DNA from 4 places in the Streptomyces sp. NPDC052236 genome. Region 1 is predicted to be linked to each of the others. Evidence: riboswitches for the same ligand, from Rfam matches in the RefSeq annotation. Region 1 holds a riboswitch; each other region holds the start of a gene.

Region 1 (7,142 bases):
CCCGCAGCAGCAGCTCTCACCACAGCCACCGCACCCGGCGGTACCGAGACCGGTGCCAAGCGAAGTGCCGATGCTCGGCGCCCTCCCGCAGCCGCGCCGCGTCACCCGGCTCTGGCGCAGCAAGGCCGTGCGCGCGGGCCTGGTGATCACTCTCCTCGCGCTCTCCGGTCTCGTCATCCTCGCCCTCGTACGCGAACAGACCGGCACTCACGGCTTCCTGGTCGGTCTCGGACTCGCCACCCTCCCCGTCCCCCTCCTCATGGCCGCCTTCCGCTGGCTGGACCGCGTCGAGCCGGGCCCCTGGAAGAATCTGCTCTTCGCCTTCGCCTGGGGCGCCTGCGCCGCCGCCCTCGTCGCGATCATCGCGAACACCTTCGCGACCCGCTGGATAGCCACCGCTACCGCCGATCCGGCGAGCGCGGACACCCTCGGCGCGACCGTGATAGCCCCGATCGTCGAGGAGAGCGCCAAGGCCGCCGCGGTCCTGCTCATCTTCCTGTTCCGCAGACGGGACTTCACCGGGATCGTCGACGGTGTCGTCGTGGCCGGTTTCACCGCGACCGGCTTCGCCTTCACCGAGAACATCCTCTATCTCGGCAACGCCTTCGGTGAGGACCAGCAGATAGGCACCTCGGGGCTCGCCTCGGTGACCGCCGCGACCTTCTTCGTACGGATCGTGATGTCGCCGTTCGCGCACCCGCTCTTCACCGTACTGACGGGCATCGGCTTCGGGATCGCCGCGCTCTCCGCGCGTCGCGCGCGAATACGCCGCGTCGCGCTGCCGCTGCTGGGCCTCGCCCTCGCGATGGGCATGCACGCCCTGTGGAACAGCTCGGCGTCGCTGTTCGGCCCGTGGGGCTTCTACGCCGTGTACGGGGCGTTCATGGTCCCGGCGTTCGGGCTGCTGACCTGGCTGTCGATCTGGACCCGGCAGCGCGAGCTGCGCACGATATCCGCCGAGCTGCCCGCGTACGCCGCGGCCGGCTGGCTCGCCCACACCGAACCGCGCGCGCTCTCCTCGATGCGGGCGCGCACGGTGGCACGCGACTTCGCCCGGCGCACACACGGACGGGCCGCGGCGCACACCGTGTCGGAGTACGAGGCGTACGCGACGTCCCTGGCGTTTCTGCGCCGAAGGGCCCACCGCGGCGCGGCGGGCCCTGACTTCGTGGAGCGCGAGCAGGAGCTGCTGCACCATCTGTGGCAGCGCAAGCACGTGGCCGGTCCCGCGCTGACGTACGCGGCACGGGCGACGGGCCGGGTGCGGACACCGCCGCCGTACCGGGACTACAGCGGGCCCAACCCGTACCGGCACTAGGGACGAGGGACCGACTCAGATCGTCAGGCCCTTGCCCCGCAGCCAGGCCATCGGGTCGATGGGCGAGCCGCCCGCCGTGAACACCTCAAGGTGCAAATGCGCGCCGGTGACATTGCCGGTCGCGCCGACGCGGCCGATCGTCTGGCCCGTCGCCACCTTCTGCCCAACGCTGACCGACATGGACGACTGGTGGGCGTACCAGACCTCCGTACCGTCCTCCAGCTCCAGGATCGTGCGGTAGCCGTACGATCCGGACCAGCCCGCCTCCTTGACCGTGCCGCTGTGCACCGCCTTGACCGGCGTGCCCGTGGGCGCGGCGAAGTCCAGGCCGGTGTGGTAGCCCGACGACCACAGGGAGCCGGCCTGGCCGTACGTGGACGTGATCGTGTACGAGGAGGTGGGGAGCGCGTAGCTCGTGGCGAGCTTGGCGAGCCGGTCGGCCTCCGCCTTGGCCGCGCGCGCGTCGGCCGCCTTCCGGTCGGCCTCGGCCTGCGCCTCCGCCGTGGTCAGCTGCTTCGTCGCCTCCGCGGCTGCCTTCTCCGCGGCGAGCCTCTCGGCGTCCGCCCTGGCCTCGGCGTCCGCCACGGCCTGCTGCTGTTCGACCTGCTGGAGGATCCGGGCGCGCAGTGCCTCGCCCGCGCCGGCCGCGCTCTGCGTGGCGTTCCCGGCTCCCTCCCCGGTGAAGCTCGCCGGCGTGACCGCCGTGACGTCCCCCGTGTCGGAGGAGTCGTCCGCGTCGTCGGAGCCGTCGGACAGCCAGGCGCCCACGCCCGGCAGGGACTCGGCGTCGGGCAGGCTGTCCACTACCGAGTCGGGAAGCGATATGGAGACCGCCGGCTTCTCCTGCGCGGTGGCGATGCCGCCCGCGCCGACCGCCGCGATCACGCCGACGCCGAGCACCGTGGAGCTACGGGCGAGTCCGCCGCGCTGCTTCATGACACGGTGCCGGCCACGTACCGGAAGGACGGAGTCCTTGGTGGGGTTCCATTCCTCCCAGCCCCGCTCCGCCCCCTCGTTACCGAAGAATTCAGATGGAGAAGGTGCTACGGGGGCAGGGGTATTGGACGCCACGGAGGCGTACTCCTTTCCTTCCTTCTCGCCTACCGGGTTAGCTGACGGGTTCGGAGCAGGAAGGTCTCCTACGGGTGCCTCCGCCGCGAAAAGAGCGGCAAAGGATGCCCGATTCACCCCAATTGGTGGTTCCCCGGTTTCCTTGCGAAATTCGGCGCACGCGCACGGTGCCGTCTCTGGCGACGACTGGGACGACCGCGCTGCGTTATCGAACGTTAATAGACACCAGGGCCGGATACCAAGCGGTTCTGGGTATTCATTAAGAACGCCGGCCGGGACTTACCAGGACACAAGCTGCCTGAATGGGGCGACTTGATCGTCCATCAGGCCGCGTCACACCACCCCGCCAGCTTGACGGTATGTCACATGCTATGCGGAGGGATGTCATTCGACTACGCAGGGTGCCGACCGTCCCCGGGGCGGCGGACCGCCAGCAGCGCCAGGTCGTCGCTCAAGCCGCCGCCTGTATGCAGTCGTACGTCCGCGGTCAGCGCGTCCAGCAGCTCCTCCGGCCCCGGGAAGACCCGGCCGCGGAGCCGCTCGCGGGGATCGTAGAAGACACCGTGCGCGTCGCGCGCCTCCGACAGCCCGTCCGTGTAGAGGAGCAGCGTGCCCCCGGCGGGGAGCGGATGCTCGTCGGCCCGGTCCGGCCCGCTGCCCAGCTCGCCCATCCCCAGCGGCAGCGCGTGCTCGCTCGGCTCCAGGACCTCCAGACCGCCGTCGGCGTACAGCATCAGCGGCTCCGGATGGCCCCGGTTCACCACCCGTACCCCGCCCCGCCCGCGCGGGATCTCGGCGAGTACAGCCGTGGTGAACCCCTCGACGACGTCCAGCCCGTCGCGCCGCGTCCCCTCCCGCGCGAGCGCGCGCTCCAGGCGCTGGGCGACGGCCTCGATCGAGCCCTCGTGCTCGGCGGCCTCGCGGAAGGCGCCGATGACGACGGCCACGGCCTCGACCGCGTCGAGCCCCTTGCCCCGGACGTCGCCCACGACCAGGCGTACGCCGTACGGAGTGTCCTGTACGGCGTAGAGGTCGCCGCCGATGGACGCGCCCGCCTGCGCCGCCTCGTACCGCGCCGCGACGCGCAGCCCGCCGATGCGTTCGGCGGGGGTGGGCAGCACGGCGCGCTGCGCTGTCTCGGCGATGACCCGGGCCGAGGCCAGCCGCTCGCCACCACGCCGTACGACCCGGTTGATGAGCAGCGCGAGCCCGGAGACGGTGATCAAGGTGAACATCTCGGTGTACGCCGTGACCTCCGACACGGTCTCGTTGTAGAGGCGCAGGCTGACCATGGCCACGGTGGCGACGAGGCCGGTCAGCAGCGTGGTGAGCCAGGAGAAGAAGGGCGCGGCAATCAGCGGGGCAGCAGCGAAGAGCGGCACCGCCGTGAATCGGGGTGGCGTCGCGAGGTCGAAGGCGAGCCCGCCGGTGATCATGAGTGTGGGCAGCGCACGGATGAAGCGGCGAGCGCCGACAACCCCGGTACCGATGCCGTGCCGCCTTGGGTGCCCCACCTCTGATCTCCTGACCGGTCCGCCCTTGTCAGGTCTCAGGCTGGCCGCAGCCGCGCCGGGCAGCCAATCGCCGTCGGCCAACCGGGCGCACGCCATACGCGCATAGGACATGCGCGCATACGACAGTGGCCCGGCACTCTTTCGAGTGCCGGGCCACTGTCTTCTAGTAGCGGGGGCAGGATTTGAACCTACGACCTCTGGGTTATGAGCCCAGCGAGCTACCGAGCTGCTCCACCCCGCGCCGCTGAACACAACTCTACGCCATCCGGAGCACGGTCGACGCCACCCCGGCGGGAGGGCTCGCTGCCACGCCCGCGGGAGGCTCACTGCGGTGCCAGCCTCGCGGCTCGCATCCGCAGATACCGCGTCTCGGGATTGGAGAGCGTGCGCTGCGCGGCCCGCTGATACGCGGCCCGCGCACCCTCGGCGTCGCCCGCCTTCTCCAGCAGGTGCGCGCGTACGGCGTCGAGCCGGTGGTGTCCCGCCAGCCGGTCCTCCAGCTTGGCGACTTCCGCGAGCCCCGCCACCGGGCCGTGCACCATGGCGACGGCCACGGCCCGGCCCAGTTCGGCCATGGGCTCGGGAGTACGGCGTACGAGAAAGTCGTACAGCCCAAGAATCTGCGGCCAGTCGGTGTCCTCGGCGCGCGCCGCCTCGTCGTGCAGCGCCGCGATCGCCGCCTGCAGCTGGTAGGGACCGGCGGGCCCCTCGGCGAGGGCCTCTTCCACCAGGGCGCAGCCCTCCGCGATCAGCGCCCGGTCCCAGCGCCCGCGGTCCTGCTCGTCGAGCGGGACGATTTCGCCGTACGGTCCGGTGCGGGCCGCGCTGCGGGCCTCGGTGAGCAGCATCAGCGCCAGCAGCCCGGTGACCGCGCCTTCCCTGGGCAGCAGCCTGCGTACGGACCGGGTCAGCCGGATCGCTTCGCGCGCGAGGTCCGCGCGGTGGAGATCGCTGCCGGAGGTCGCCGTATAGCCCTCGTTGAAGATCAGGTAGAGCACCTGGAGCACGACGGCCAGCCGCTGATCGCGGTCCTCGGCCCCCGGCTGCCGGAACGGCGCCCCCTTGACCTTCGCCTTCGCCCTGCTGATGCGCTGCGCCATCGTCGCCTCGGGCACCAGATGCGCGCGGGCGACCTCGGCCGTCGTCAGACCGCCGACGGCCCGCAGGGTGAGCGCGACCTGCGCGGCCGGCGTGAGCTCGGGGTGGCAGCACAGGAAGAGCAGGGTGAGGGTGTCGTCGTCGGACGGCGCGCGGCTCTCGCCGGGCGGCGGCGCGGTGAAGGCGTCGCGCGGGGTGAGCTGGGCGGCCGTCTCCTCGCGCCTGCGCCGCGCCTCCTCGCTGCGCAGCTGGTCGGTGAGGCGGCGCGCGGCCACCTTGATCAGCCAGCCGCGCGGATTGTCGGGGAGGCCCTCGCGCGGCCACTGCTGCGCGGCGGCGAGCAGCGCCTCCTGTACGGAGTCCTCGGCCAGGTCGAAGTGCCCGTACCGGCGCACCAGCACGCCGAGGACCTGCGGCGCGTGCAGGCGCAGCAGGTCCTCGATGTCGGTCGTACGTCTCAACACACACCGTCTCCGGAACCGTCCTGGATGGGCCGGATGACCACCGGGAAGACGGGCGCGCCCGCGGGGGCCGGGCACTGCGCGACGCGCGCGGCGATCTCGGTGACCCGCTCCAGGCTCTCGCATTCCAGAACCCAGTACCCGGCGAGTACCTCCTTGGTCTCACCGTAGGGGCCGTCCGTGATCACCGGGCGGCCGTCCGGGCCCGCAGTGACGAAGCGGGTCTGCGCGGGTTCGGTCAGTCCCTGCGCGTCGACGAGCTCACCGGACTCGGCGAGGTCGTTGTTGATGCCTTCCATGAAGGAGAACATCGCCTGGAGCTCCTTCTCGCTCCAGGCAGGGCTGTGCTCGGAGGGCTTGCCGGTCATCGCGTCGTAGTCGGCCTGCGTGCCCCGCACCATCACCAGATACTTCATGACTTCGCTCCTTCGGATGAATCACCTGAGTCGCTGCCCTTGTGGGCAACTTTCACAGGGGACGTCGTGGCCGACGACGGGTTCTCGACATCCTCTCGGCACTTCTTTTGGAATTTTCTCGGAACCACGTGCAACGCACGCTCGGCGCCAAAGCATCTGAGGTGGGCAGGCTTTGCTCTCGGAGAGACAGGAACGCGGCAGACATGGGATTTCGGATGAGCGCCGGGGCGGCCCTGGCCGCGGCAGTGGTCGTACTGACGAGCGGTACGGCGCACGCCGCCCCGGGGTGGGAGGCACCGACGCTGCCCGTCACGGGGAATGGCGCGCTGCTCGGGGTCACGCGGGTGGACAGCCACATCAGCTGGGCCTACGGCATAGGGGTGACCCGGGAGGGCCGCGCGGAGCGTCACTCGCCGCTGCTGCTCTCGTACGACGACCGGAAGAGCGCGGCGGGCTGGCGGGAGGTGCCGGTGCCCGCGTTCGGCGAAACCTCCAACCGCATCTCCTCGGTCAGCGCCCTGTCCGCGCGCGACGCGTGGATGGTGAGCGACTGGGAGCAGACGCGCGGCGGCATCCTCACGCAGCACTGGGACGGTACGGCGTGGCGGCAGGTCACCGCCCCGATGCCGGCCGGGAAGTTCACGGACGGCGGCCTGCTGGACGTGTCCACGCGGGCGAGCGACGACGCGTGGGCGGTGGGCTGGGCGACGTTCATCGACAGTGAGCGGCCCAACCCGGACAAGCCGGGCGGCACGATCTACGAGACGCACGCCGAGGCCCTCGTGGAGCACTGGGACGGTACGTCCTGGCAGGTCATGCCCATGCCGCGCGCCGCTGACAACTGGCTCACGTCGGTGACGGCGATCGCGGCGGACGATGTGTGGGCCTCGGGCTACAGCGACGAGGACACGCCCGTCGCGTACCACTACGACGGGACGGCGTGGTCGCAGGTCCCGGTGCCGTACAGCGGAATCAACGGCGAGCTCATCGACCTGGAGGTGCGTGGTCCCAACGACATCTGGGCGGCGGGCCGGGTGCTGCTGGACGAGGAGGACCGGGGCCATGCTCTGGTCGCGCACTGGAACGGCCGCGTGTGGCGGCAGGTTCCGGTGCCCAGCGGCACGGGCAGGGTGAGGGACCTGACGCTGACGCCCGCCGGCGTGGTCATCGTCGGGCAGGAGCTGGACGGTACGTCCTACGCCATGAGGCGCGACGGCGCGCGCTGGACGAGGCTCGCCGTGCCGGACGGGGGTACGAGCAGCCG
Region 2 (7,142 bases), on a different contig from region 1:
GATGCCGGTGGTCACCATGACGGTGCCGACCGCGCCCGTGAGGTCGGCGACGGCCCGCTCGAACCGCTCGGCCACATCGTCGGGGTCGGAGCCGGGCCGGATGATGTCGTTGCCGCCGGCGCAGAACGTCACCAGATCGGCGGCGAGTTCCTTCGCGCGCGGGACCTGCTCCGCGACGATCTGGTCGAGGAGGCGGCCGCGTATCGCGAGATTGGCATACCTGAAACTGTGCTCCGGCATACGGTCGTCGAGCAGGACCGCGAACCTGTCCGCCCAGCCGACATAGGTCCCGTCGGGGCCGAGGTCTCCGACGCCCTCGGTGAAGCTGTCACCGATTGCCGCGTACGACCTGTACGACCCGAACACACCACTGCTGTCTTCTGTTCTCGAATCGTCTGCCACGAGAACTCATCATTCCCCTGCGGATGTGACCTACGCGACCGTACGGAGGGATTGACGAAGCGTGATATTTACCACCGCCCCTCGCACCGCGGAAAGCGGCGCGAGGGGAATAAAAACGTGTCGGCGCGTCAGATCGAGACGCCGTGCTGGCGCAGGTAGGCCAGCGGGTCCACGTCCGAGCCGTAGGACGGTCCGGTCCGGATCTCGAAGTGCAGGTGCGGGCCCGAGGAGTTGCCGGTGGAACCGGAGAGCCCTATCTGCTGACCGACCCGCACGCTCTCGCCCGAGGAGACGGAGAGGGAGGAGAGGTGGGCGTACTGCGAGTAGTTGCCGTCGCTGTGCTTGATGACGACCTCGTTGCCGTACGAGCCGCTCCAGCCCGCGGAGACGACGGTGCCCGGGCCGACGGCCTTGACGCTGGTGCCGGAGGAGGCGGAGAAGTCGACGCCGGTGTGGTAGCCGCTGGACCACATGGCGCCGGAGGCGCGGTAGGGCGTGGTGACGCCGGCGGACACGGGGGCGGTGAAGCCGGAGCCGCTGGACTGCGCGGCGGTGTCCGCGGAGTCACCGGACTCGTTGGACGCCGTGGACGCCCGCGGCGCAGGCTCGGGCGAGGCGGGCGATGCCTTCGCCGAGGACTGCGTCGCGGGAGCCTTCGCGGGTGCCGGAGCCTTCGCCGGTGCGGGGGCCGCCGCCTTCGACTTCGCGCCGAGGGTGAGCTTGAGGCCGGGGTGGATCAGCGCGGGGTCGTCGCCGACGACCTGGCGGTTGTCGGCGTACAGCTTCTGCCAGCCGCCCTGGACGCGGTGGTCTGCGGCGATCTTGGACAGATAGTCGCCGCCGACCACGGTGTACATGGCGGGGGCGGCCTTCTTCGCCGTCACCGGGGCCGCGGTGGCGGACCCTGCGGCTGAGGACACCGCGGTCGGGGCGGTGGAGGCAGCGGCGGGCGCGGTGTTTCCTGCCGCGTGCGCGCCGGTGGCGCCCAGCAGCGGCAGCGCGATGGCGGCGCCGCCCGTACCGGCGACGACGAATCCGCGCGTGATCGGGTTGGCCTTGGGACGGCGGTGCTTACCCTTCGCGGGCATGACAAAGTCCTCTCCGGCGCCTACGAGGTGAGCTGTCGGGTTCGGGCTGGAGCTGCCCGGCCGCGCGAATGCGCGACTTCACCCCTAGCCGGTCCGGAAATCCGGGACGGCGTTCTACCTGGGTCCCCCGCTCCTGCCACACGTCTGGTGGGTGGAATTCCGGGCGGTGGCAGGATTAGGCGGTCCGTCCGGATTGGTCGTGACCGTAAGCGAGCCGCCCGGATCGGAACAAGCCGTTCCGTTTGGCGATCAACCATTTCTGTGAATTCGCCCAGGAATTCCAGTCACCCTCCGTGGAGCAACGCTTTCCGCTTTCCGGGCGCACAAAGGAAGTTGACTCCGCCTCGCGGCCACACACCGTCACGAATGAGACGCTGCTCACGGGCCGTGCCCCATCTCCCGTGCAGATGGGGCACGTTATGCCGAAGCGGCTAATTCGGACAGCACATTCCTTATCCGGTCGAGTCGTCGGGCGAGACCCATCGGTTCAGAGTCGTCGCAGGCGGATCACGGCAGCGTCCAGATCCCCCTTGAGCCCGGTGTGCAGACCGTGGTGCATCAGCACGGACCCGCGGTGTACGGCGCCGGTGTCCAGGCACTCGTACGCCGCCGCCGGGTCGATCCCGCGCAGCCGCAGCCTGGGCGGCAGCTCGCCATAGTGCTGCGCCTGGAGCCAGGCGAGGACGACGGTCTCCGCCCCACGTACGTACTGCACGGCGCTCAGCCCGCCCTCGGGCGCCCGCAGCCGGTACAGCTCACCGCCCTGCACCACCGGCCTGATCGTCTTGTACAGCTCGACCCAGCCCCGCGCCTCGGCGAGCTCGTCCTCGCTCCACTCCGTCAGGTCGCCGCCGACCCCGAGCACTCCCGCCATCGCGCTCACAAAACGGAAACGCAGGGAGGTCGACCGGCCGTTGAGCTGGACATTGGGGCTGTCGGTCACCCAGGCGGCCATCACCCGCGCCGGGTGCAGCTGGGTGAAGCCGTGCTGGATGGCGAGCCGGTCCAGCGGATCGGTGTTGTCGGAGGTCCACACCTGGTCGGTACGGGAGAGGATGCCGAGGTCGATCCGGCCGCCGCCGCCCGAGCAGGACTCGAAGGCCACGGACGGATGCGCGGCCCGCAACCGGTCGAGCAGCGCGTACAGCGCGCGCACATGCTCGACCCACAGCTTCTGCGGGTACTCCTCGCCGGGCCAGCCCGCGTCCGTGAAGCAGCGGTTGAAGTCCCATTTGACGTAGTCGATGGGCGCACTGGAGAGCAGTTCGTCCAACTGGGTCCACAAATAGTCCTGTACATCCTCGCGCGCCAGGTTCAGTACGAGCTGATTGCGCAGCTCCGTACGCGTCCGGCCCGGGTGGTGCTGCACCCAGTCGGGATGCGCCCGGTAGAGGTCGCTGTCGGCGTTGACCATCTCCGGCTCGACCCAGATCCCGAACCGCATGCCCATCCCGTGCACGTCGTCGGCGAGCGGCTTGAGGCCGTGCGGGAAACGCTCGGGGTTGGGGGTCCAGTCGCCGAGCCCGGCGCGGTCGCTGGTGCGCTGCCCGAACCACGCGTCGTCCACCACGAACAGCTCGACGCCCATGTCCCCGGCCCGCCGGGCGAGCGCCCGCTGCTGATCCTCGGAGATGTCGAAGCCGGTGGCCTCCCAGGAGTTGTAGAGGACGGGCCGCTCGGTCGTCGCCCCGTCCGGGACGACATGGGCCAGCTGCCAGGCGTGCCACGCCCGGCTGGCCCCGCCGAACCCTCCCTCGCTCCACAGCCCGGCGAAGACCGGTGAGGTGTACGACTCGCCGGGCGCGAGCCGCAGCAGCCCGGAGTCGTCGTAGCCCGCGCCGCCGGTGATCTGCACCAGGCCGTCGGGGAGCTGCTGTACGCAGATCCGCCAGGACCCGGACCAGGCCAGGGCGCAGCCGTACACCTCGCCCCGCTCCTCGGTGGCCCCGTCCGCGTCCAGCGCGACCCAGGGCAGGTGCTGGTGCCCGGTGTGGCCGCGGCGGCTGCCGATCACCTTCTCGCCGTACGTCAGCTCCGACCGTACGAGCAGCGACTCGGCGGCCCACCGGCCGTGCAGCTGACTGAGGCGCCAGCTGTCGCGCTGCGGCAGCGTCCAGGCGGCGGCGTCGGCGCGCAGCAGTTCCAGGGCGGGGCCCTCGCCTTCGTGGGCGACGGTGATCCAGCGCTCGATGACGTCGGCGTCGTCGCGCATCCGGTGGTGCAGGGTGAGCCCGAGGCCGTGTACGGGGTCGGTGAAGCGGAGGCGCAGCTCGTCGCCGTCCGTCTCGTCGCCGTCGAAGGCCCACTCCGTGCCGCGAACGGCGTCACTACGAACAGACAGCGCGGGGCGTGCGAAGCGCGGCCCGCCCTCGACCGGATACTCCTCATGCCCGTCGAGCTGCGACTCGAAGGGCCAGTAGGGCGGCAGGCCTTGCGCCGCGAGCGCCTCGGCGTCCGCGCCCGAGATCCGCGGCCCCCAGTGGAGATGCAGCAGCTCGTCTCCCTGGGTGAGGTGCAGCGCATAGCTGCTCGCCACCCCGGAGAGCACCCACGTACGCCCGTCGCCAACGCGCTCAATCATGCAGACCCCTCAGATGTTCACAAGTAGCCACAGGTTCGCACATGCTCCGATGAGGAGCCCTGCCGGGCAATGACCTCGTGACCGACGGCCAAGATGATTGCCCAATGAAGCCATGTCGTATCGTCAAAGGCGCGCCATCGTCGGCGAGAGCGCCGACGGCAGTCACTCAGGAGACACCGTGACGCAGCAGCTGCCGCAGGTCCCGTCGCCGTCGACAGAGCCCGAGCTGTCGGGAGTACGCAACTTCCGGGACGTGGGCGGGCTGCCGACCGTGGACGGCAGGCGCGTGCGGTACGGGCGGCTGTTCCGCAGCGGTCATCTCGCTGACGCCACGGCGAGCGACGCCGCGTTCCTCTCCGAGCTGGGCCTGCACACGATCTTCGACTTCCGCAACGCCGCCGACCAGAGGCTGGAAGGCCCGGACATCGAGCTGCCCGGCGTACGCAATGTGAATCTGCCGCTCACCGATCCGGCCGACGGCGCGGAGTTCTGGAAGATGGTCCGGGAGGGTGACCTCGACCTGCTGAAGTCGATACTCGCTGACGGCAAGGGCGCTGAGCGGATGTCGGCCTCGTACCGGATGATCGTCAAGGAGCGCACCGCCGAGCACAGCCGCGTCCTGCACGCGCTCGCGGACGACAGCGTCCCGGCGCTGATGCACTGCGCGGCGGGCAAGGACCGGGCGGGTATCTCGATCGCGGTGTCCCTGCTGGCCGTCGGCGTGGAGCGCGACGCGATCGAGGCGGACTATCTCAAGTCCAACGACCCGCACCGCCGTTACCGGGTCCGCCGCAGTGACAATGCCCCGGCCGGGATGTCCCCGGAGGTGATGGAGCTGCTGAACCCGCTCTTCGACGCGCGCGCCGAGTACCTCAGGACGGCCTTCGAGACGATCGAGCAGACCTGGGGGACGACGGAGCGCTACCTCACCGAGGGGCTGAAGATCGGCCCCGAGACGCGCGAGCGGCTGCGGGAGCGGCTTCTCGACGAGGCGTGACCCGGCGCGTGGCGGCTTCGCCCTACTGGTTCTGGCCGCCCAGCGTGAACAGCAGGTAGAGGAACCCGGCGAACAGATGGCCCGCCACGAGATAGGCGAAGAGCCGGATGACGAGCCCTCGGGGGAAGGTCCGCTCCTCGTTCATTTCGGACATGACGGCCTTTCTGGTGGTTGAGGGGGTCATGCGTGGGGGTGAAGGTCCGGGCTCCGCAGCAGCGTGTGGACGAACAGCAGCTCGGTCCCCTCGCGCGTGGCCGCCGCGATGCGGTGCGGGGTACGAGTCGAAGTGCGCGCTGTCGCCGGGGGCCAGGTCATGCACCGTCTCCCCCAGGGTCAGGCGCAGCGGCCCGGTCAGGACGTACAGCCACTCCTCGCCGGGGTGCACGCGGACGAGATCGCCCTGCGTGCCGTACGGAACCACCAGCCGCAGAGCCTGCATGGCGCGGCCGGGGCCGCCGGCCCGGTGGTAGGTCCAGCCGTCGGCCGCGGCGGGCTCCCGGCCGCCGCCGCGGATGATCGGGTCGCGCTCCGGCGCGAGCTCGCCGAGCAGCTCGCCGACCGTCGTACCGTAAATCCTGGCGAGCGCGAGCAGCATCGGCAGCGAGGGCTGGCGGCGGCCCGTCTCCAGCCGGGACAGATGGGCGGGCGACAGCCCCGCCCGCGGGGCCGCGGCTTCCAGGGTGAGTCCGCGGCGGCGGCGCAGCTCCCGTAGCCGTGGCGCGACGTCGGGGAGCGCGGCGCCGACCGCCGCTCCGGGTGGAGTGCTCATGACTCCATTGGGCCAGGAGGTTTCCTCCAGGGCAAATTTCTTACCTCAGAGGCAATAATCAGCGGCAATAATCAGCGGTTGGCGACCGCCTGCTTGACCAGGGTCTTGCCGAAGTCCCACATCAGCCCGCCACCGCCGTGGGCGTCGTCCATCACGGCCGTGAAGGCCTCCACGAACCGCTCGACCTCCCGCTCGCCGATGGTCAGCGGCGGAATCAGCTTGATCACTTCCAGGTGGTCCCCGGAGACCTGGGTGAGGATCCGGTGTTTGTGCAGCAGCGGCACCACCACCAGCTGCGCGAACAGGCCCTTGCGGGCCGCCTGCAACATGGTCCAGCGGCTGCGCAGTCTGAGCGAGTCCGGGCGGCCGAACTCGATGCCGATCATCAGCCCGCGCCCGCGCACCTCGTGCAGCAGTTCATAGCGGCCGACCAGCGCGGCCAACCGGACGCGCAGCAGCTCGCCGGTCGCCCGGGCGTTGGCGACGACCTGCTCGTCCTCGATGACCGAGAGCACCGCGAGCCCGGCGGCCATGGCCTGGGCGTTGGAGCCGAAGCTCGCGGAGTGGACCAGCACCCGGTCCATCGAGGAGTAGACCTTCTTGAAGATCCAGTCCTTGCCGAGGGTCGCCCCGACCGGCACATACCCGCCCGAAAGCGCCTTCGCCACACAGACCAGGTCCGGCTCGACCCCCGCCTCGTGCTGATACGCGTAGAAGTCGCCGGTTCTGCCGAGGCCGGTCTGCACCTCGTCGGCGATCAGCAGCGCCTTGTGCCGGCGCAGCAGCTCCTGCGCGGCGAGCAGGAAGCCGGGCGGCGTCGCGTGCACTCCCTTGCCCTGGATGGGCTCCACGACGAAGCCCGCCACATCGCCGCGGGCCAGCTCCCGCTCCAGCGCGGCCAGATCGCCGAGCTCGATCGCGGTGTCGGGCAGCAGGGGCGCGAAGCCGTCCCGGAAGCCCGCCTCTCCGTTGACCGAGAGGGAGCCGGTGGTCAGCCCGTGGAAGGCGTGCGCGCAGTACACGATCCTCGGCTTCCCGGTCGCGTACCGGGCGAACTTCAGCGCGGTCTCCACCGCCTCCGTACCGCTGTTGCCGAAGAACACCCGGTCCAGGTGCGGGCTGTGCGCGAGCAGTTTCTCCGCCAGCAGTCCGGGCAGCGGCTGGCAGTCGAAGCGGGTGAGGTCGGCGAGCGAGGCGTCGAGGACGTCGTGCAGCGCCTTGCGTACGACGGGATGGTGCCGGCCGAGGCCCATCACCCCGAAGCCCGCGAGCATGTCGAGGTAGTCGTTGCCGTCGGCGTCCCAG
Region 3 (7,142 bases), on a different contig from region 1:
GACAAAGGGGAGGCGGACCTCATCCATGAGTTCGCTTTCCCGCTCCCCATTTATGCCATCTGTGAGCTGCTCGGCGTCCCGCGCGAGGACCAGGACGACTTCCGCGACTGGGCGGGCATGATGATCCGGCATGGCGGCGGTCCGCGCGGCGGCGTCGGCCGTTCCGTGAAGAAGATGCGGGGGTACCTTGCCGAGCTGATCCACCGCAAGCGCGAGGACCCGGGCGACGACCTGATCTCGGAGCTGATCAGGACCAGCGACCACGGCGAGCACCTCACCGAGAACGAGGCCGCCGCGATGGCCTTCATCCTTCTCTTCGCCGGCTTTGAAACGACCGTCAACTTGATCGGCAATGGGGTGTATGCCCTGCTTCGTCATCCGGAGCAGCGGGAGCGGCTCCAGCGCTCCCTCGCCGCAGGCGAAAGGGGACTGCTCGCCACCGGCGTGGAGGAACTGCTGCGCTACGACGGGCCCGTGGAGCTCGCGACCTGGCGGTACGCCACCGAGCCCGTCCGCCTCGGCGGGCAGGACATCGCGACGGGCGATCCCGTACTCGTCGTACTCGCCGCCGCCGACCGCGACCCTGACCGGTTCACCGACCCGGACACTCTCGACCTCTCCCGGCGCGACAACCAGCACCTCGGGTACGGGCACGGCATCCACTACTGCCTCGGCGCGCCGCTCGCCCGGTTGGAGGGGCAGACGGCGCTCGCCACACTGCTCCGCAGGATGCCCGACTTGCGACTTGCGGGTGATCCGGACGATTTGCGGTGGCGTGGGGGACTTATCATGCGTGGTTTGCGCACTCTGCCCGTTGAGTTCACCGCCCCATAGAGCTGACGATCAGTCAATGTTGTGACTTTCACGTGATCTCCCCTGCATCGACTTGTGACCCACGTTCGATTACGGATACGTTCACCGGCGTCTCAGCAGTCACGCGAAAGGCAACCGCATGCGCTCCCCGAACGGCCGTCACCGGCGACCCCGTCAGGCTCCGGCAATCGTCGTCGCGGCGGGGGTGACGGGATCGGCCATCGCCATCCCGCTCCTCGGCGCCGGATCGGCGTCCGCCGCCGAATCCGCCACCTGGGACCGCGTCGCGGCGTGCGAGACCGGCGGCATGTGGAGTGCCGACCTCGGCAACGGCAACTACGGCGGGCTGCAGATGACGCTGCAGACCTGGCAGCAGTACGGCGGTACGGAGTACGCGCGCAGCGCCGACCTCGCGAGCCGCTCCGAGCAGATCGCGATAGCCGAGAAGGTCCTCGCCGCGAAGGGGCCCTCGGCGTGGGCGGACTGCGCCGCCATCGCGGGGCTGACGACCGGCGGCACGGCGGCGGGCGTCGACCCCGGTGCCGCGCCCGCGCCCGCCCCCTTGTCGTCGCTGCTGCCGACCGCTCCCGAGGAAGCGGCCACGCCCGCGGACCCGGCCGAGCCGGTGGCACCTGTGGAGCCGACCGGGAAGACGACTCCGGACGCGCCCGCGGCCACGACGCAGGAGTCCGGTACCCCGACAGGCGACGCCGAGACCGGCAAGCACCGCGGAACCCCGGAGCAGACGACCGAGCCGGGCAATACAGACGGAGACCGCGAAGTGGGCCGTCACTCCTCGCGAGGTGACGCCGCGGCACGCGAGGGCGTCGCCGACGCGACCAAGCCCGCGGAGACCCGCTCCGCCGACGTCTCGCCCGGCGTGTACACCGTCCGCCCCGGCGACAGTCTGTGGGCCATCGCCGACGCCCAGGAGCTCCCCGGCGGCTGGACCGCGGTCTTCGAGGCGAACCGCGAGACTCTCGGTGACGATCCCGACCTCATCCGCCCTGGCCAGAGCCTGGATCTAGACCTGAAGTAGCGGCGATTCGGGGGCCTTTGTCCAAGTCTGCGCAAGTGAGACAAGGGTCTCTTTACCTCAATCGGCACATCTCGCAGCCCAAATCCGGCCGTTCCGCGCTCCACCTGCGGAAAGAGGAACCACCGGAGTGTCAAGTTGGGCGTTTTCTCCCCGATGTTCAGCTTTGAACATCGGGGAGAGGTGTGATTACCGTCTGAACCGCTCACCACCGTGGGCACCACTGGCCGTCACGCCGAATCCTGCCGGCGGTCGGGGGGAGTAGTCGTCGCGTAGAGCGCCGAAGGCAGGAGCGGGGGAACCAAGGTAAGCGCCGGGCCCGGCCGTTGAGAGCAGTACGCAACGGACGTGGAACGGCTAGGGGTGAAATCGCGCGCCAGTCGCGTGGACGGGCACTCACTTGGCCCGAACCCGACAGCTCACCTCGTAGGCGTCGGTGAGGAGAATCTCCATGCTGTTTTCCAGCAAGGGCAAGCACCGCCGCCCGAGCAAAGCCACCCGTATCGTCACATTCGCCGGGATCACCGGTGTCGCCGTCGCCGCCCCGCTGCTGGGCGCCACCTCAGCATCCGCCGCGACAGGTGCCGAGTGGGACAAGGTCGCCCAGTGCGAGTCCGGCGGCAACTGGTCGATCAACACGGGCAACGGCTACTACGGCGGCCTTCAGTTCTCGTCGTCCACCTGGGCCGGGTACGGCGGCACCCAGTACGCCTCCACCGCCGACAAGGCGTCGAAGTCCCAGCAGATAGCCATCGCCGAGAAGGTCCTGGCCGGCCAGGGCAAGGGTGCCTGGCCGAACTGCGGCGTGGGCCTGTCCAACGCCTCGTACAACGGCGGCTCCGCCGACTCGGGCACCACGCAGCAGGCGCAGCCCAAGCAGCAGGCACAGCCCAAGCAGCAGGCACAGCCCAAGCAGCAGACGCAGCCCAAGCAGCAGCGCGCCGAGGCGCCCACCACGCGCTCCGAGCGCGCCGAGGCCCCGGCCGCGCCGAAGTCCTTCGAGAAGGGCGACGGCGAGTACAAGGTCAAGTCGGGCGACACCCTCTCCAAGATCGCTGAGGCCGAGAAGGTCAAGGGCGGCTGGGCGAAGCTGTTCGACCTCAACAAGGACATCGTCAGCGACGCCGACGTGATCTTCCCGGGCCAGCAGCTCCACCTCGGCTGAGCCTTCCCGGGCACCGAACCACCCCGGTCCGGCGCGACTTTCCCCGTGCGCGCCGGGCCGGGGTTCTCTGTGCAGGCGGCAGTCAGACGCATTTTTGTCCCAGCGGGCGGGCGTCGTCGGGCCGGAGCCCCCCAGCCGGTTAGGCTCGTGCCGCAAGGCAGAAGCGCAGATACAGATACTGCGCTTTAAGCGTCACATCACCAGAAGGAGATGCTCGTGCCGTCCATCGACGTCGTCGTAGCCCGGGAAATCCTGGACTCCCGAGGCAACCCCACGGTCGAGGTCGAGGTTGGCCTCGACGACGGCAGCACGGGTCGTGCTGCTGTCCCGTCCGGCGCCTCCACCGGTGCGTTCGAAGCCCTTGAGCTCCGCGACGGTGACCCCAACCGCTACCAGGGCAAGGGTGTCGAGAAGGCCGTCCTCGCCGTCATCGAGCAGATCGGCCCGGAGCTCGTCGGCTACGACGCCACCGAGCAGCGCCTGATCGACCAGGCGATGTTCGACCTCGACGCCACCCCGGACAAGTCCTCGCTCGGCGCCAACGCGATCCTCGGTGTCTCCCTCGCCGTGGCGCACGCCGCCTCCGAGGCCTCGGACCTGCCGCTCTTCCGCTACTTGGGCGGACCGAACGCGCACCTGCTGCCCGTTCCGATGATGAACATCCTGAACGGCGGCTCGCACGCCGACTCCAACGTGGACATTCAGGAGTTCATGATCGCGCCGATCGGTGCGGAGTCCTTCTCCGAGGCCCTGCGCTGGGGTGCCGAGGTCTACCACACCCTCAAGTCCGTCCTGAAGGCCAAGGGCCTGTCCACCGGCCTCGGCGACGAGGGCGGCTTCGCGCCGAACCTCGACTCGAACCGCGCGGCTCTCGACCTCATCCTTGAGGCCATCAAGCAGGCCGGTTACACCCCGGGCAAGGACATCGCGCTCGCGCTCGACGTCGCCGCCTCGGAGTTCTACAAGGACGGCTCGTACGAGTTCGAGGGCAAGTCCCGCTCGGCCGCCGAGATGACCGAGTACTACGAGGAGCTCGTCGCCTCGTACCCGCTCTGCTCCATCGAGGACCCGCTGTTCGAGGACGACTGGGCCGGCTGGAAGGTCCTCACCGACAAGCTGGGCGCCAAGGTCCAGATCGTCGGCGACGACCTCTTCGTCACCAACCCGGAGCGCCTGGCCCGCGGCATTGAGGAGGGGTCCGCGAACGCGCTCCTCGTCAAGGTCAACCAGATCGGTTCGCTGACCGAGACCCTGGACGCCGTGGAGCTCGCCCAGCGCAACGGCTTCAAGTGCATGATGTCCCACCGCTCCGGCGAGACCGAGGACGTCACCATCGCCGACCTGGCCGTCGCCACCAACTGCGGCCAGATCAAGACCGGCGCCCCGGCCCGCTCCGAGCGCGTCGCCAAGTACAACCAGCTGCTGCGCATCGAGGAGATCCTCGACGACGCGGCGGTGTACGCGGGCCGTTCGGCCTTCCCGCGGTTTCGCTCTGCGAACTAAGTCAGCACAGCGCTCTGCGAACTAAGTCAGCACAGCGCTCTGCGAACTAAGTCAGCACAGCGCTCTGCGAACTAATCAGCACAGTCGGTCTGCCGGCTAGTCCAAGCAGCACGGCACGGGGCCGGTGCCCTGTCGCTCGTACGTCCCCGGTCGTGGTCCCGTACCGTGTCCGGGGACGTACGCGCGTAAAGGGGAGGCGAAACCATGGCACGCAAAGGGGACCAGGACCGGTTCTCCACCGCGACCAGGCTGCGGCTGCTCGGCGAGCAGACCGCCGCGCGCGTCTACCGTTCCCAGAGCCGCCGCCAGGCCCGCCGCTCCCGGCTCACCGGACGGGCCGCCTTCCTGGCCCTGGTCGTCTGCTCGCTGGTGGTCGCGCTCGCGTACCCGATGCGTCAGTACGTCTCCCAGCGCGCCGATGTCGCCGACCAGCGGCGCCGGATGGACGAGGCCCGGCAGCAGGTCGAGCAGCTGCGGGACGAGAAGGCGCGCCTCCAGGACGACATGTACATCCGGCGGCTGGCCCGCGAGCATCTGCATCTGGTGCTCCCCGGCGAGACCGGGTACACGGTGATCGACCCCGTGGGGGCCGAACAGCGCCGTACCGAGGACGGGGCTTCCGACCGCCCCTGGTACTCGAACGTCTGGGACGGCGTCGACAAGGCCGACCGCATCAAGTAGCACCAGCCCCTACAAGCAGGCACGTACAAGCAGGCACGTACAAGCAAGGCAGGCATGGAAACCCCTCCTCCCACCACCGCCCCGACCGAGCCCACCAACGCGGACATCGCCGCGTTCAAGGAGCAGCTCGGCCGCCCGCCGCGCGGTCTGCGCGCGATCGCGCACCGCTGTCCGTGCGGGCAGCCGGATGTCGTGGAGACCGCGCCGCGGCTCCCCGACGGGACGCCCTTCCCGACGCTGTACTACCTGACCTGCCCGCGAGCCGCGTCGGCGATCGGCACGCTGGAGGCCAACGGCGTCATGCGGGAGATGAGCGCCCGGCTGGCGACCGACCCGGCCCTGGCCGCCGCGTACCGCGCGGCCCACGAGGACTACATCGCGCGCCGCGACGCCATCGAGGTGCTCCAGGGCTTCCCCAGCGCGGGCGGCATGCCCGACCGGGTGAAGTGCCTGCATGTGCTGGTGGGCCACTCGCTGGCGGCAGGCCCCGGGGTCAACCCGCTGGGCGACGAGGCGATCGCGATGCTCCCCGAGTGGTGGCGCAAGGGCCCCTGCGTAACCGCGGAATCCGCGGAATCCGCGGAGCCCGAAAAGACCGCAGAGCCCGAACAGACTGTGGAAGAGGACAAGAAGTGACCCGAGTCGCCGCCGTCGACTGCGGTACGAACTCCATCCGGCTGCTGATCGCGGACGCCGACCCGCAGTCGGGCGAGCTGGTCGAACTCGACCGGCGGATGATCATCGTCCGGCTCGGCCAGGACGTGGACCGGACGGGACGGCTCGCGCCCGAGGCGCTGGAGCGCACCTTCGAGGCCTGCCGCGAGTACGCCGCCGCCATCAAGGAGCACGGCGCGACGAAGGTCCGCTTCGTGGCCACCTCCGCATCGCGCGACGCCGAGAACCGCGACGAGTTCGTACGCGGCGTCGTGGACATCCTGGGCGTGGAGCCCGAGGTGATCACCGGCGACCAGGAGGCGGAGTTCGCCTTCACCGGTGCCACCAAGGAGCTCGCCGACCGTACCGACCTGGAGAAGCCGTATCTGGTCGTGGACATCGGCGGCGGCTCGACGGAGTTCGTCGTCGGCGAGGACCATGTCCGCGCCGCGCGCTCCGTGGACATCGGTTGCGTACGGATGACGGAGCGGCACTCCCCGAGCAGCCCGGCGACGCTGGGGCAGATCACCGCGATCCACGCCGACATCGACGCGGCCCTCGACCTGGTCGAGGAGACGGTGCCGATCAGTCAGGCGCACACGCTCGTCGGGCTCGCGGGCTCGGTGACCACGGTGGCCGGGATCGCGCTGGGCCTTCAGGCGTACGACTCGGCGGCGATCCACCATGCGCGGATCTCCTACGAGCAGGTTCAGCAGGTCACCGGCGAGCTGCTGCGCGCCACGCACGACGAGCGTGCGGCGATCGGGGTGATGCACCCGGGCCGGGTCGACGTCATCGCCGCCGGAGCGCTCGTACTGCTGCGGATCATGAAGCGGATCGGGGCGAGTGAAGTGGTCGTCAGCGAGCACGACATCCTCGACGGGATCGCCTTCGAACTGGCGGCACAACAAAGTTCGTGAACTTCTTCACAAGGAAAAGCCCCTGATGGGCGCAGCGAGGGGCGCAAAGATCCCGGTTGCCCGTCGAGCGGGCCGAACGTCACGCGTTCTGGCTGGTTCCATTGGGTTACGAGGGGATTACGAGAGGGCGCTCCGGGGCGGGTGTTTGGCCCGGGGTCAGTGCCAGACGGCCAGCTCAGCAGGGGTAAACAACGTATACCGCCGCACTCTGGTTCCCCCTGCGCCGAGTGTCCTTGATCATGAGGGCCGGGCAGTGTAGCACGGGAGCGTAAGGTGCTTGTGAAGGGGCTCACGAGCACCCCCTCCAAGTGGGGTGGATACTCGATGGCATGAGCACCACGGAGCGTCCCAGGATCCTCGTAGTAGGCGG
Region 4 (7,142 bases), on a different contig from region 1:
TCCGAGTCCAGGATCCCGGTCAGCTCGTCGATCTCACCGGTGAGCCGCAGGCGCTCGTTCTCCAGCTCGATCTTGTCGAACTTGGTCAGCCGGCGCAGCGGCGTGTCCAGGATGTACTGGGTCTGGATTTCGCTGAGCGAGAAGTGCTCGATCAGCCGCTGCTTCGCCTGCGCGGAATTCTCACTCGACCGGATGAGGCGGATGACCTCGTCGATGTCGAGCAGCGCGACGAGCAGGCCCTCGACCAGGTGCAGCCGGTCGCGCCGCTTGGTCCGGCGGAACTCGCTGCGCCGCCGTACGACGTCGAAGCGGTGGTCGAGATAGACCTCCAGCAGCTCCTTGAGGCCCAGGGTGAGCGGCTGGCCGTCCACCAGCGCCACATTGTTGATGCCGAAGGTCTCCTCCATCGGCGTCAGCTTGTAGAGCTGCTCCAGCACGGCTTCGGGGATGAAGCCGTTCTTCACCTCGATGACCAGGCGCAGACCGTGCGAACGGTCGGTGAGGTCCTTGACGTCCGAGATGCCCTGGAGCTTCTTCGCGCCGACCAGGTCCTTGATCTTCGCGATCACCTTCTCCGGACCGACCGTGAAGGGCAGTTCGGTGATCACCAGGCCCTTGCGGCGCGCCGTGACGTCCTCCACCGAGACCGTCGCGCGGATCTTGAAGGTGCCGCGGCCGGCCGCGTACGCGTCCTTGATGCCCGTCAGGCCCACGATCCGGCCGCCGGTCGGCAGGTCCGGTCCGGGGACGAAGCGCATCAGCGCCTCCAGATCCGCCCCAGGGTGCCTGATCAGATGGCGCGCGGCGGCGATCACCTCGCCCAGATTGTGCGGCGGCATGTTCGTAGCCATGCCGACGGCGATCCCGGACGCGCCGTTGACCAGCAGGTTCGGGTAGGCGGCGGGGAGCACGATCGGCTCCTGCTCCTGCCCGTCGTAGTTCGACTGGAAGTTGACGGTGTCCTCGTCGATGGACTCCGTCATCAGGGTGGTGGCATCGGCCATCCGGCATTCGGTGTACCGCATGGCGGCGGGCGGGTCGTCATTGCCGAGGGAACCGAAGTTCCCATGGCCGTCGACCAGGGGCAGGCGCATGGAGAACGGCTGCGCCATCCGCACCAGCGCGTCATAGATCGACGCGTCTCCGTGCGGGTGCAATTTACCCATGACCTCGCCGACGACGCGGGCGCACTTCACATAGCCCCGGTCGGGGCGCAGGCCCATTTCGTTCATCTGGTAGACGATGCGGCGGTGTACCGGCTTCATGCCGTCGCGGGCGTCGGGCAGGGCCCTGGAGTAGATCACCGAGTACGCGTACTCAAGGAAGGAGCCCTGCATCTCGTCGACGACGTCGATGTCGAGGATCTTCTCCTCGTAGTCGTCCGGCGGCGGTGTCTTCGTGCTGCGGCGGGCCATCGCTGCTGCGGCTCCTTCTCGCTCTTGCGGGGCAGGACTCACGTTCTGATGCGGACCATTGTGGACCTCGCCACTGACAACTCCGACCTCGACCCGTGATTCGGCCGTTCGCCGGGCCCGGAACTTCGGCCGGGAACTTCGCCAGGCGTCAGTGCGCTTGCATACAGTGGCAGGACTTCTCCATATCGCGATCGAAGGGACGTACATGCCCATGGGTCACACGGCCACAGCGCAGGCCGGTTCCGGCGGCCTGACAGCGACAGAGCACCGGCTGGCCAACGGCCTGCGCGTGGTGCTCTCCGAGGACCACCTGACCCCGGTCGCCGCGGTCTGCCTCTGGTACGACGTCGGCTCACGCCACGAGGTCAAGGGCCGTACCGGCCTCGCCCACCTCTTTGAGCACCTGATGTTCCAGGGCTCGGGCCAGGTGAAGGGGAACGGCCACTTCGAGCTGGTGCAGGGGGCCGGCGGCTCGCTGAACGGCACCACCAGCTTCGAGCGCACGAACTACTTCGAGACCATGCCCACCCATCAGCTGGAGCTGGCGCTCTGGCTGGAGGCCGACCGCATGGGCTCGCTGCTCGCCGCCCTGGACGACGAGTCGATGGAGAACCAGCGCGACGTCGTCAAGAACGAGCGCCGCCAGCGGTACGACAACGTCCCGTACGGCACGGCGTTCGAAAAGCTGACCGCTCTCGCCTACCCCGAGGGCCACCCGTACCACCACACGCCGATCGGCTCGATGACCGACCTGGACGCGGCCACCCTCGAGGACGCCCGCGCCTTCTTCCGTACGTACTACGCGCCGAACAACGCCGTGCTGTCGGTCGTCGGCGACATCGACCCGGAGCGGACGCTCGCCTGGATCGAGAGGTACTTCGGCTCCATCCCGTCCCACGACGGCAAGCAGCCGCCGCGCGACGGCTCGCTCCCGGAGAACATCGGCCGGCAGCTGCGCGAGGAGCTCGTCGAGGAGGTCCCGGCGCGCGCGCTGATGGCCGCCTACCGGCTGCCGCACGACGGCACACGCGAGTGCGACGCCGCGGACCTGGCGCTCACCGTCCTCGGCGGCGGCGAGTCCTCACGGCTGCACAACCGCCTGGTGCGCCGCGACCAGACGGCCGTCGCGGCCGGGTTCGGTCTACTGCGGCTGGCCGGCGCGCCCTCGATGGGCTGGCTGGACGTGAAGACGTCCGGCGGCGTCGAGGTGCCGCAGATCGAGGCCGCGGTGGACGAGGAGCTGGCGCGATTCGCCGCCGAGGGCCCCACACCCGAGGAGATGGAGCGGGCACACGCCCAGCTGGAGCGCGAGTGGCTGGACCGGCTTGGCACGGTCGCGGGCCGCGCCGACGAACTGTGCCGGTACGCCGTGCTGTTCGGCGACCCGCAGCTGGCGCTCACCGCGGTGGACCGGGTACTGGACGTCACCGCGGAAGAGGTACGGGCGGTGGCCGGGGCCCGGCTGCGCCCGGAGAACAGGGCGGTGCTGGTCTACGAGCCGCTCCCCGCGCAGGCCGAGGCCGACGGTGACGCCGGTGACGAAAGCGCCGAGAACCACCAGAACGACGAGCTCGAAGGGGCGGACCAGTGAGCGACGCTGCCATGTCATTGACGACCATGACGTTCCACCCGCAGCCGACGGCCGGCCTCCCCCGCCCCTGGGCGTTCCCGGCACCCGACCGCGGCACGCTGCACAACGGCCTGACCGTGCTGCGCTGCCACCGCCCCGGCCAGCAGGTGGTGGCCGTCGAGATCTCCCTCGCCGCGCCGCTGGAGGCCGAGCCGAAGGGCCTCGACGGCGTCGCCACGATCATGGCGCGCGCCCTGTCGGAGGGCACCGACAAGCACAGCGCGGAGGAGTTCGCCGCCGAGCTGGAGCGCTGCGGCGCCACCCTGGACGCGCACGCCGACCATCCCGGTGTCCGTGTCTCCCTGGAGGTCCCGGTCTCCCGGCTGCCCAAGGCGCTGGGCCTGCTCGCCGAGGCGCTGCGCGCCCCCGCCTTCGCCGACAGCGAGATCGAGCGGCTCGTACGCAACCGGCTGGACGAGATCCCGCACGAGACGGCCAATCCGGCCCGCCGCGCCGCCAAGGAGCTCTCCAAGCAGCTCTTCCCGGCCTCGCTGCGCATGTCGCGCCCCCGCCAGGGCACCGAGGAGACCGTGGCCCGGATCGACGCCGGAGGCGTACGTGCCTTCTACGAGGCGCATGTCCGGCCCGCCACCGCCACCGCGGTGATCGTCGGCGACCTCACCGGTGTCGATGTGGACGCCGTGCTCGCCGAGACCCTCGGCACCTGGACCGGCGACAGTGCCGAGCCCCGCCCCGTACCGCCGATCACCGCGGACGACACCGGCCGGGTGGTGATCGTGGACCGCCCCGGCGCCGTCCAGACGCAGCTGCTGATCGGCCGCATCGGCCCGGACCGGCACGACCGCGTCTGGCCCGCCCAGGTCCTCGGCGCGTACTGCCTGGGGGGCACCCTGACCTCCCGGCTCGACCGGGTGCTGCGTGAGGAGAAGGGCTACACCTACGGCGTACGGGCCTTCGGCCAGGTGCTGCGCTCGGCACCGGACGGGTCGGGCGCCTCGATGCTCGCCATCAGCGGCTCGGTGGACACCCCGAACACCGGCCCGGCGCTGGACGACCTCTGGAAGGTGCTGCGCACGCTGGCGGCCGAGGGGCTGACCGACGCCGAGCGCGATGTCGCCGTACAGAACCTGGTGGGCGTGGCCCCGCTGAAGTACGAGACCGCGGCGTCCGTCGCGGGCACGCTGGCCGACCAGGTCGAGCAGTATCTTCCGGACGACTACCAGGCGCAGTTGTACGTACGGCTGGCGGAGACCGGCACCGTGGAGGCGACGGCCGCCGCCGTCAGCGGCTTCCCGGTGGACCGGCTGGTCACGGTCCTCGTCGGCGACGCCGCGAAGATCGAGGAGCCGGTCAGGGCGCTCGGAATCGGTGAAGTGACTGTTGTCACAGGCTGATTGAGCCGAGCCGGCAAAGAGCGCGAAGCAGGCAACGAGCGTGCGAAGCAGGCAACGAGCGTGCGAAGCAGGCAAGGAGAACCCCGGTGGCGCACCAGCCACCGGGGTTCTCCTTATGTCCCTTTTCTTGGGGAGGTTGCCCGTCTGTCCTGTGGCATGCGCTACAAAATCGACTCTCTGCTTGGTGATTGAAAGTTGATCCGCCTAGCGTCAGTCCGGCTGTTCGCCAGTATCCCGCCGCAGCCCGCGGCATCGAACAGCCATCGCCGAGTCCCCGTCAGGCGCGAGCCTGGGGAGCCGGGGACCCACATCGTGTCCCTGGGGTGAATCGGGCGCCTTCGCACCAGTGCGGAGGGGCTCGTAGGAGACCTTCCTGCTCCGAACCCGTCAGCTAACCCGGTAGGCGAGAAGGAAGGAAAGGACCAGCCACTTCATGGCGTTCACCCGTGCCCCCGGGAAGCACCGTGCCGCGAGCCGCCTGACGCGCAGGCGCGCGAGCATGGCAGGCGCCGCGGCCTTCGCCACCACCGGCGTGATCGGAACCCTCGCTTCTCCGGCGCTCGCCGCCGACACCGGCGCCTCCGGCGTCGCGAACACCGGCCTGACCCAGTTGGCGGCCGCCGACTCCCTGGCCGACACCCTCGCCGACCAGGCCGCGGCCCAGGAGCAGGAGGCCGAAGAGGCAGTCGCCAAGGCGAAGGCCCAGGCGAAGGCCGAGGCCGAGGCGAAGCGCAGGGCCGAGGCCCGTGCGCAGGAGATCCGCGAGGAGCGCGAAGACAAGGAGCGCGCCGCCCGCGCCGCCGAGCGTGAGCGGCTGAACGCCTTCCAGCTGCCCGTCGCCGGTTCGTACGTCTCCACCGGCTACCAGACCGGCGGCTCGCAGTGGTCCTCCGGCAGCCACTCCGGCGTCGACTTCCACGCCGCTTCCGGCACATCGGTCGTGGCCGTCGGCTCCGGCACGGTCGTCGAGGCCGGGTGGGGCGGCGCGTACGGCAACAACATCGTGATCAAGATGAACGACGGCTCGTACACCCAGTACGGCCACCTCTCGTCCATCGGCGTCTCGGTCGGCCAGCGGGTCATGCCGGGGCAGCAGATAGGCCTCTCCGGCTCGACCGGCAACTCCAGCGGGCCGCATCTCCACTTCGAGGCCCGCACCACCGCCGAGTACGGCTCCGACATCAACCCGGTCGCGTACCTGCGCGCGCACGGCGTCAGCGTCTGAGCTCCGTACCTCCCTGAGCTCCGTACCTCTCTGAGCTCTTACTCCGTACTGCCCCGAAGGTCCCGGCACGCCGCCGGGGCCTTCGGCGTTTGCCGCCCCGGGGACGCGGCGCCGGCGGGGCTCTGGCCAAAAGCTATCCATGGATTCCTGGTTGTCATCGGAAAATCGTGTCCATTGCAATAGAGTCACCCAACAGGCGTCAATCGGCTGCGTTTCGCGCGGATTAAAGCGGAGGTTCGGTCATGCGCATTCCCGCGCACTCGGTATGCACGGCGATCCGCGACGACATCGTCTCCGGTGTATTCGTCCGCGGCAGCCGGCTCACCGAAGAGCAGCTGGCGCGCCGCTACGGCGTCTCCCGGGTCCCGGTGCGTGAGGCGCTGCGCACCCTGGAGTCGGAGGGCTTCGTCATCACCCGCCGCCACGCCGGCGCGTGCGTCGCCGAGCCCAGCGAGCAGGAGGCCGCCGACCTGCTGGAGATCCGGATGCTGCTGGAGCCGATGGGAGCGGCGCGCGCCGCCCAGCGGCGTACCGAAGCGCATCTCAAAGTCCTGCGTGGCCTGGTCAGACTGGGTCAGGAACGGGCCCGCCGCGGCCAGGGCGAGGACCTGCGCTCACTGGGCAGCTGGTTCCACGAGACGCTCGCCCAGGCGTCGGGATCCCCCGGGCTCATCGCGCTGCTCACCCAGCTGCGCCACAAGATCGCCTGGATGTACGCCATCGAGCAGCCCGCCAAGCCGGTCGAGTCCTGGGCCGAGCACGGCGCGATCGTGGACGCGGTGGCACGCGGCGACGTGGAGCGGGCGCGGTCGCTGACGGCGCTGCACAGCGAGCGGGCCGCTGCCGCGCACCGGCTGCGCGGCCTCGAACGGGTGAGGACTTCGCAACATGCCGTAAACACGGCGAGCGTCCGTAATTAACAGTCGCGCTGTATACAAGAAAGCCCAAAGAATTAAACCGCGGTGTCCCGAATTCGGGACACCGCGGGACACCGCGGCTTTGTCGTGGGAAGAAGGACTAATTCCCCTCTTCGGCTCTGAGCAGTCTCAGACGGTTTCGGGAAGCTCGTCGAGCCCCTCGGCGACCAGCTTGGCCAGACGGTCCAGGGCCATGTCGGCGCCTTCCGCATCGGAAGCCAGGACGATCTCCTCGCCGCCCTGCGCGCCCAGGCCGAGCACGGCCAGCATGGAGGCGGCGTTGACCGGCTTGCCGTCGGTCTTGGCGATTGTCATGGGGACGCCGGCGGCCGTGGCGGCGCGGACGAAGATGGAAGCGGGGCGGGCGTGGAGGCCCTCGGCCCAGCCGACGTTGACGCGGCGCTCAGCCATGGTGTTGCCCTTCAGGTCCTCGGCAGTTGTCTAGACCAGTCTGCCATGCGGTGCGACGCGCCGACGCTGGCCCTCTGCGCGCCCGGTGCGCACAGACTTGCGTACCGACCCTATGCGACCCTGTGCCCGGCCTGTTCCGGGCTCTCCGTCCCGGGCTGTTCCGGTGCTGCTCCGGTGCTGCTCCCGGCT

The links. Region 1 has a riboswitch for cyclic di-AMP ahead of ACIHCQ_RS42510 (M23 family metallopeptidase). Riboswitches for the same ligand answer to the same signal wherever they lie in the genome.
Region 2: another riboswitch for cyclic di-AMP. It lies ahead of ACIHCQ_RS41975 (peptidoglycan DD-metalloendopeptidase family protein); the one in region 1 lies ahead of ACIHCQ_RS42510 (M23 family metallopeptidase).
Region 3: another riboswitch for cyclic di-AMP. It lies ahead of ACIHCQ_RS20060 (transglycosylase family protein); the one in region 1 lies ahead of ACIHCQ_RS42510 (M23 family metallopeptidase).
Region 4: another riboswitch for cyclic di-AMP. It lies ahead of ACIHCQ_RS13255 (M23 family metallopeptidase); the one in region 1 lies ahead of ACIHCQ_RS42510 (M23 family metallopeptidase).

Annotation. Positions count from the first base shown of each region.
Region 1 is NZ_JBIUBL010000049.1:24,959-32,100, forward strand. Features, by position in the region: gene ACIHCQ_RS42505 (PrsW family intramembrane metalloprotease) at 1-1,318, shown strand, start outside; gene ACIHCQ_RS42510 (M23 family metallopeptidase) at 1,334-2,389, opposite strand; cyclic di-AMP (ydaO/yuaA leader) riboswitch at 2,401-2,556, opposite strand; gene ACIHCQ_RS42515 (PP2C family protein-serine/threonine phosphatase) at 2,782-3,903, opposite strand; tRNA gene ACIHCQ_RS42520 (tRNA-Met) at 4,071-4,144, opposite strand; gene ACIHCQ_RS42525 (RNA polymerase sigma factor) at 4,227-5,462, opposite strand; gene ACIHCQ_RS42530 (YciI family protein) at 5,459-5,878, opposite strand; gene ACIHCQ_RS42535 (hypothetical protein) at 6,094-7,142, shown strand, end outside.
Region 2 is NZ_JBIUBL010000046.1:34,428-41,569, forward strand. Features, by position in the region: gene ACIHCQ_RS41970 (SGNH/GDSL hydrolase family protein) at 1-402, opposite strand, end outside; gene ACIHCQ_RS41975 (peptidoglycan DD-metalloendopeptidase family protein) at 531-1,490, opposite strand; cyclic di-AMP (ydaO/yuaA leader) riboswitch at 1,495-1,666, opposite strand; gene ACIHCQ_RS41980 (alpha-galactosidase) at 1,978-4,071, opposite strand; gene ACIHCQ_RS41985 (tyrosine-protein phosphatase) at 4,250-5,068, shown strand; gene ACIHCQ_RS41990 (DUF6126 family protein) at 5,091-5,252, opposite strand; partial or broken gene ACIHCQ_RS41995 (helix-turn-helix domain-containing protein) at 5,249-5,837, opposite strand; gene ACIHCQ_RS42000 (aspartate aminotransferase family protein) at 5,909-7,142, opposite strand, start outside.
Region 3 is NZ_JBIUBL010000011.1:140,691-147,832, forward strand. Features, by position in the region: gene ACIHCQ_RS20050 (cytochrome P450) at 1-834, shown strand, start outside; gene ACIHCQ_RS20055 (transglycosylase family protein) at 953-1,852, shown strand; cyclic di-AMP (ydaO/yuaA leader) riboswitch at 2,118-2,297, shown strand; gene ACIHCQ_RS20060 (transglycosylase family protein) at 2,301-3,014, shown strand; gene eno (phosphopyruvate hydratase) at 3,231-4,517, shown strand; gene ACIHCQ_RS20070 (septum formation initiator family protein) at 4,722-5,198, shown strand; gene ACIHCQ_RS20075 (DUF501 domain-containing protein) at 5,253-5,834, shown strand; gene ACIHCQ_RS20080 (exopolyphosphatase) at 5,831-6,772, shown strand; gene ACIHCQ_RS20085 (NAD(P)/FAD-dependent oxidoreductase) at 7,102-7,142, shown strand, end outside.
Region 4 is NZ_JBIUBL010000006.1:221,503-228,644, reverse strand. Features, by position in the region: gene ACIHCQ_RS13270 (DNA topoisomerase (ATP-hydrolyzing) subunit A) at 1-1,415, opposite strand, end outside; gene ACIHCQ_RS13265 (M16 family metallopeptidase) at 1,621-3,006, shown strand; gene ACIHCQ_RS13260 (M16 family metallopeptidase) at 3,003-4,400, shown strand; cyclic di-AMP (ydaO/yuaA leader) riboswitch at 4,655-4,821, shown strand; gene ACIHCQ_RS13255 (M23 family metallopeptidase) at 4,834-5,625, shown strand; gene ACIHCQ_RS13250 (GntR family transcriptional regulator) at 5,868-6,545, shown strand; gene ACIHCQ_RS13245 (HPr family phosphocarrier protein) at 6,672-6,953, opposite strand.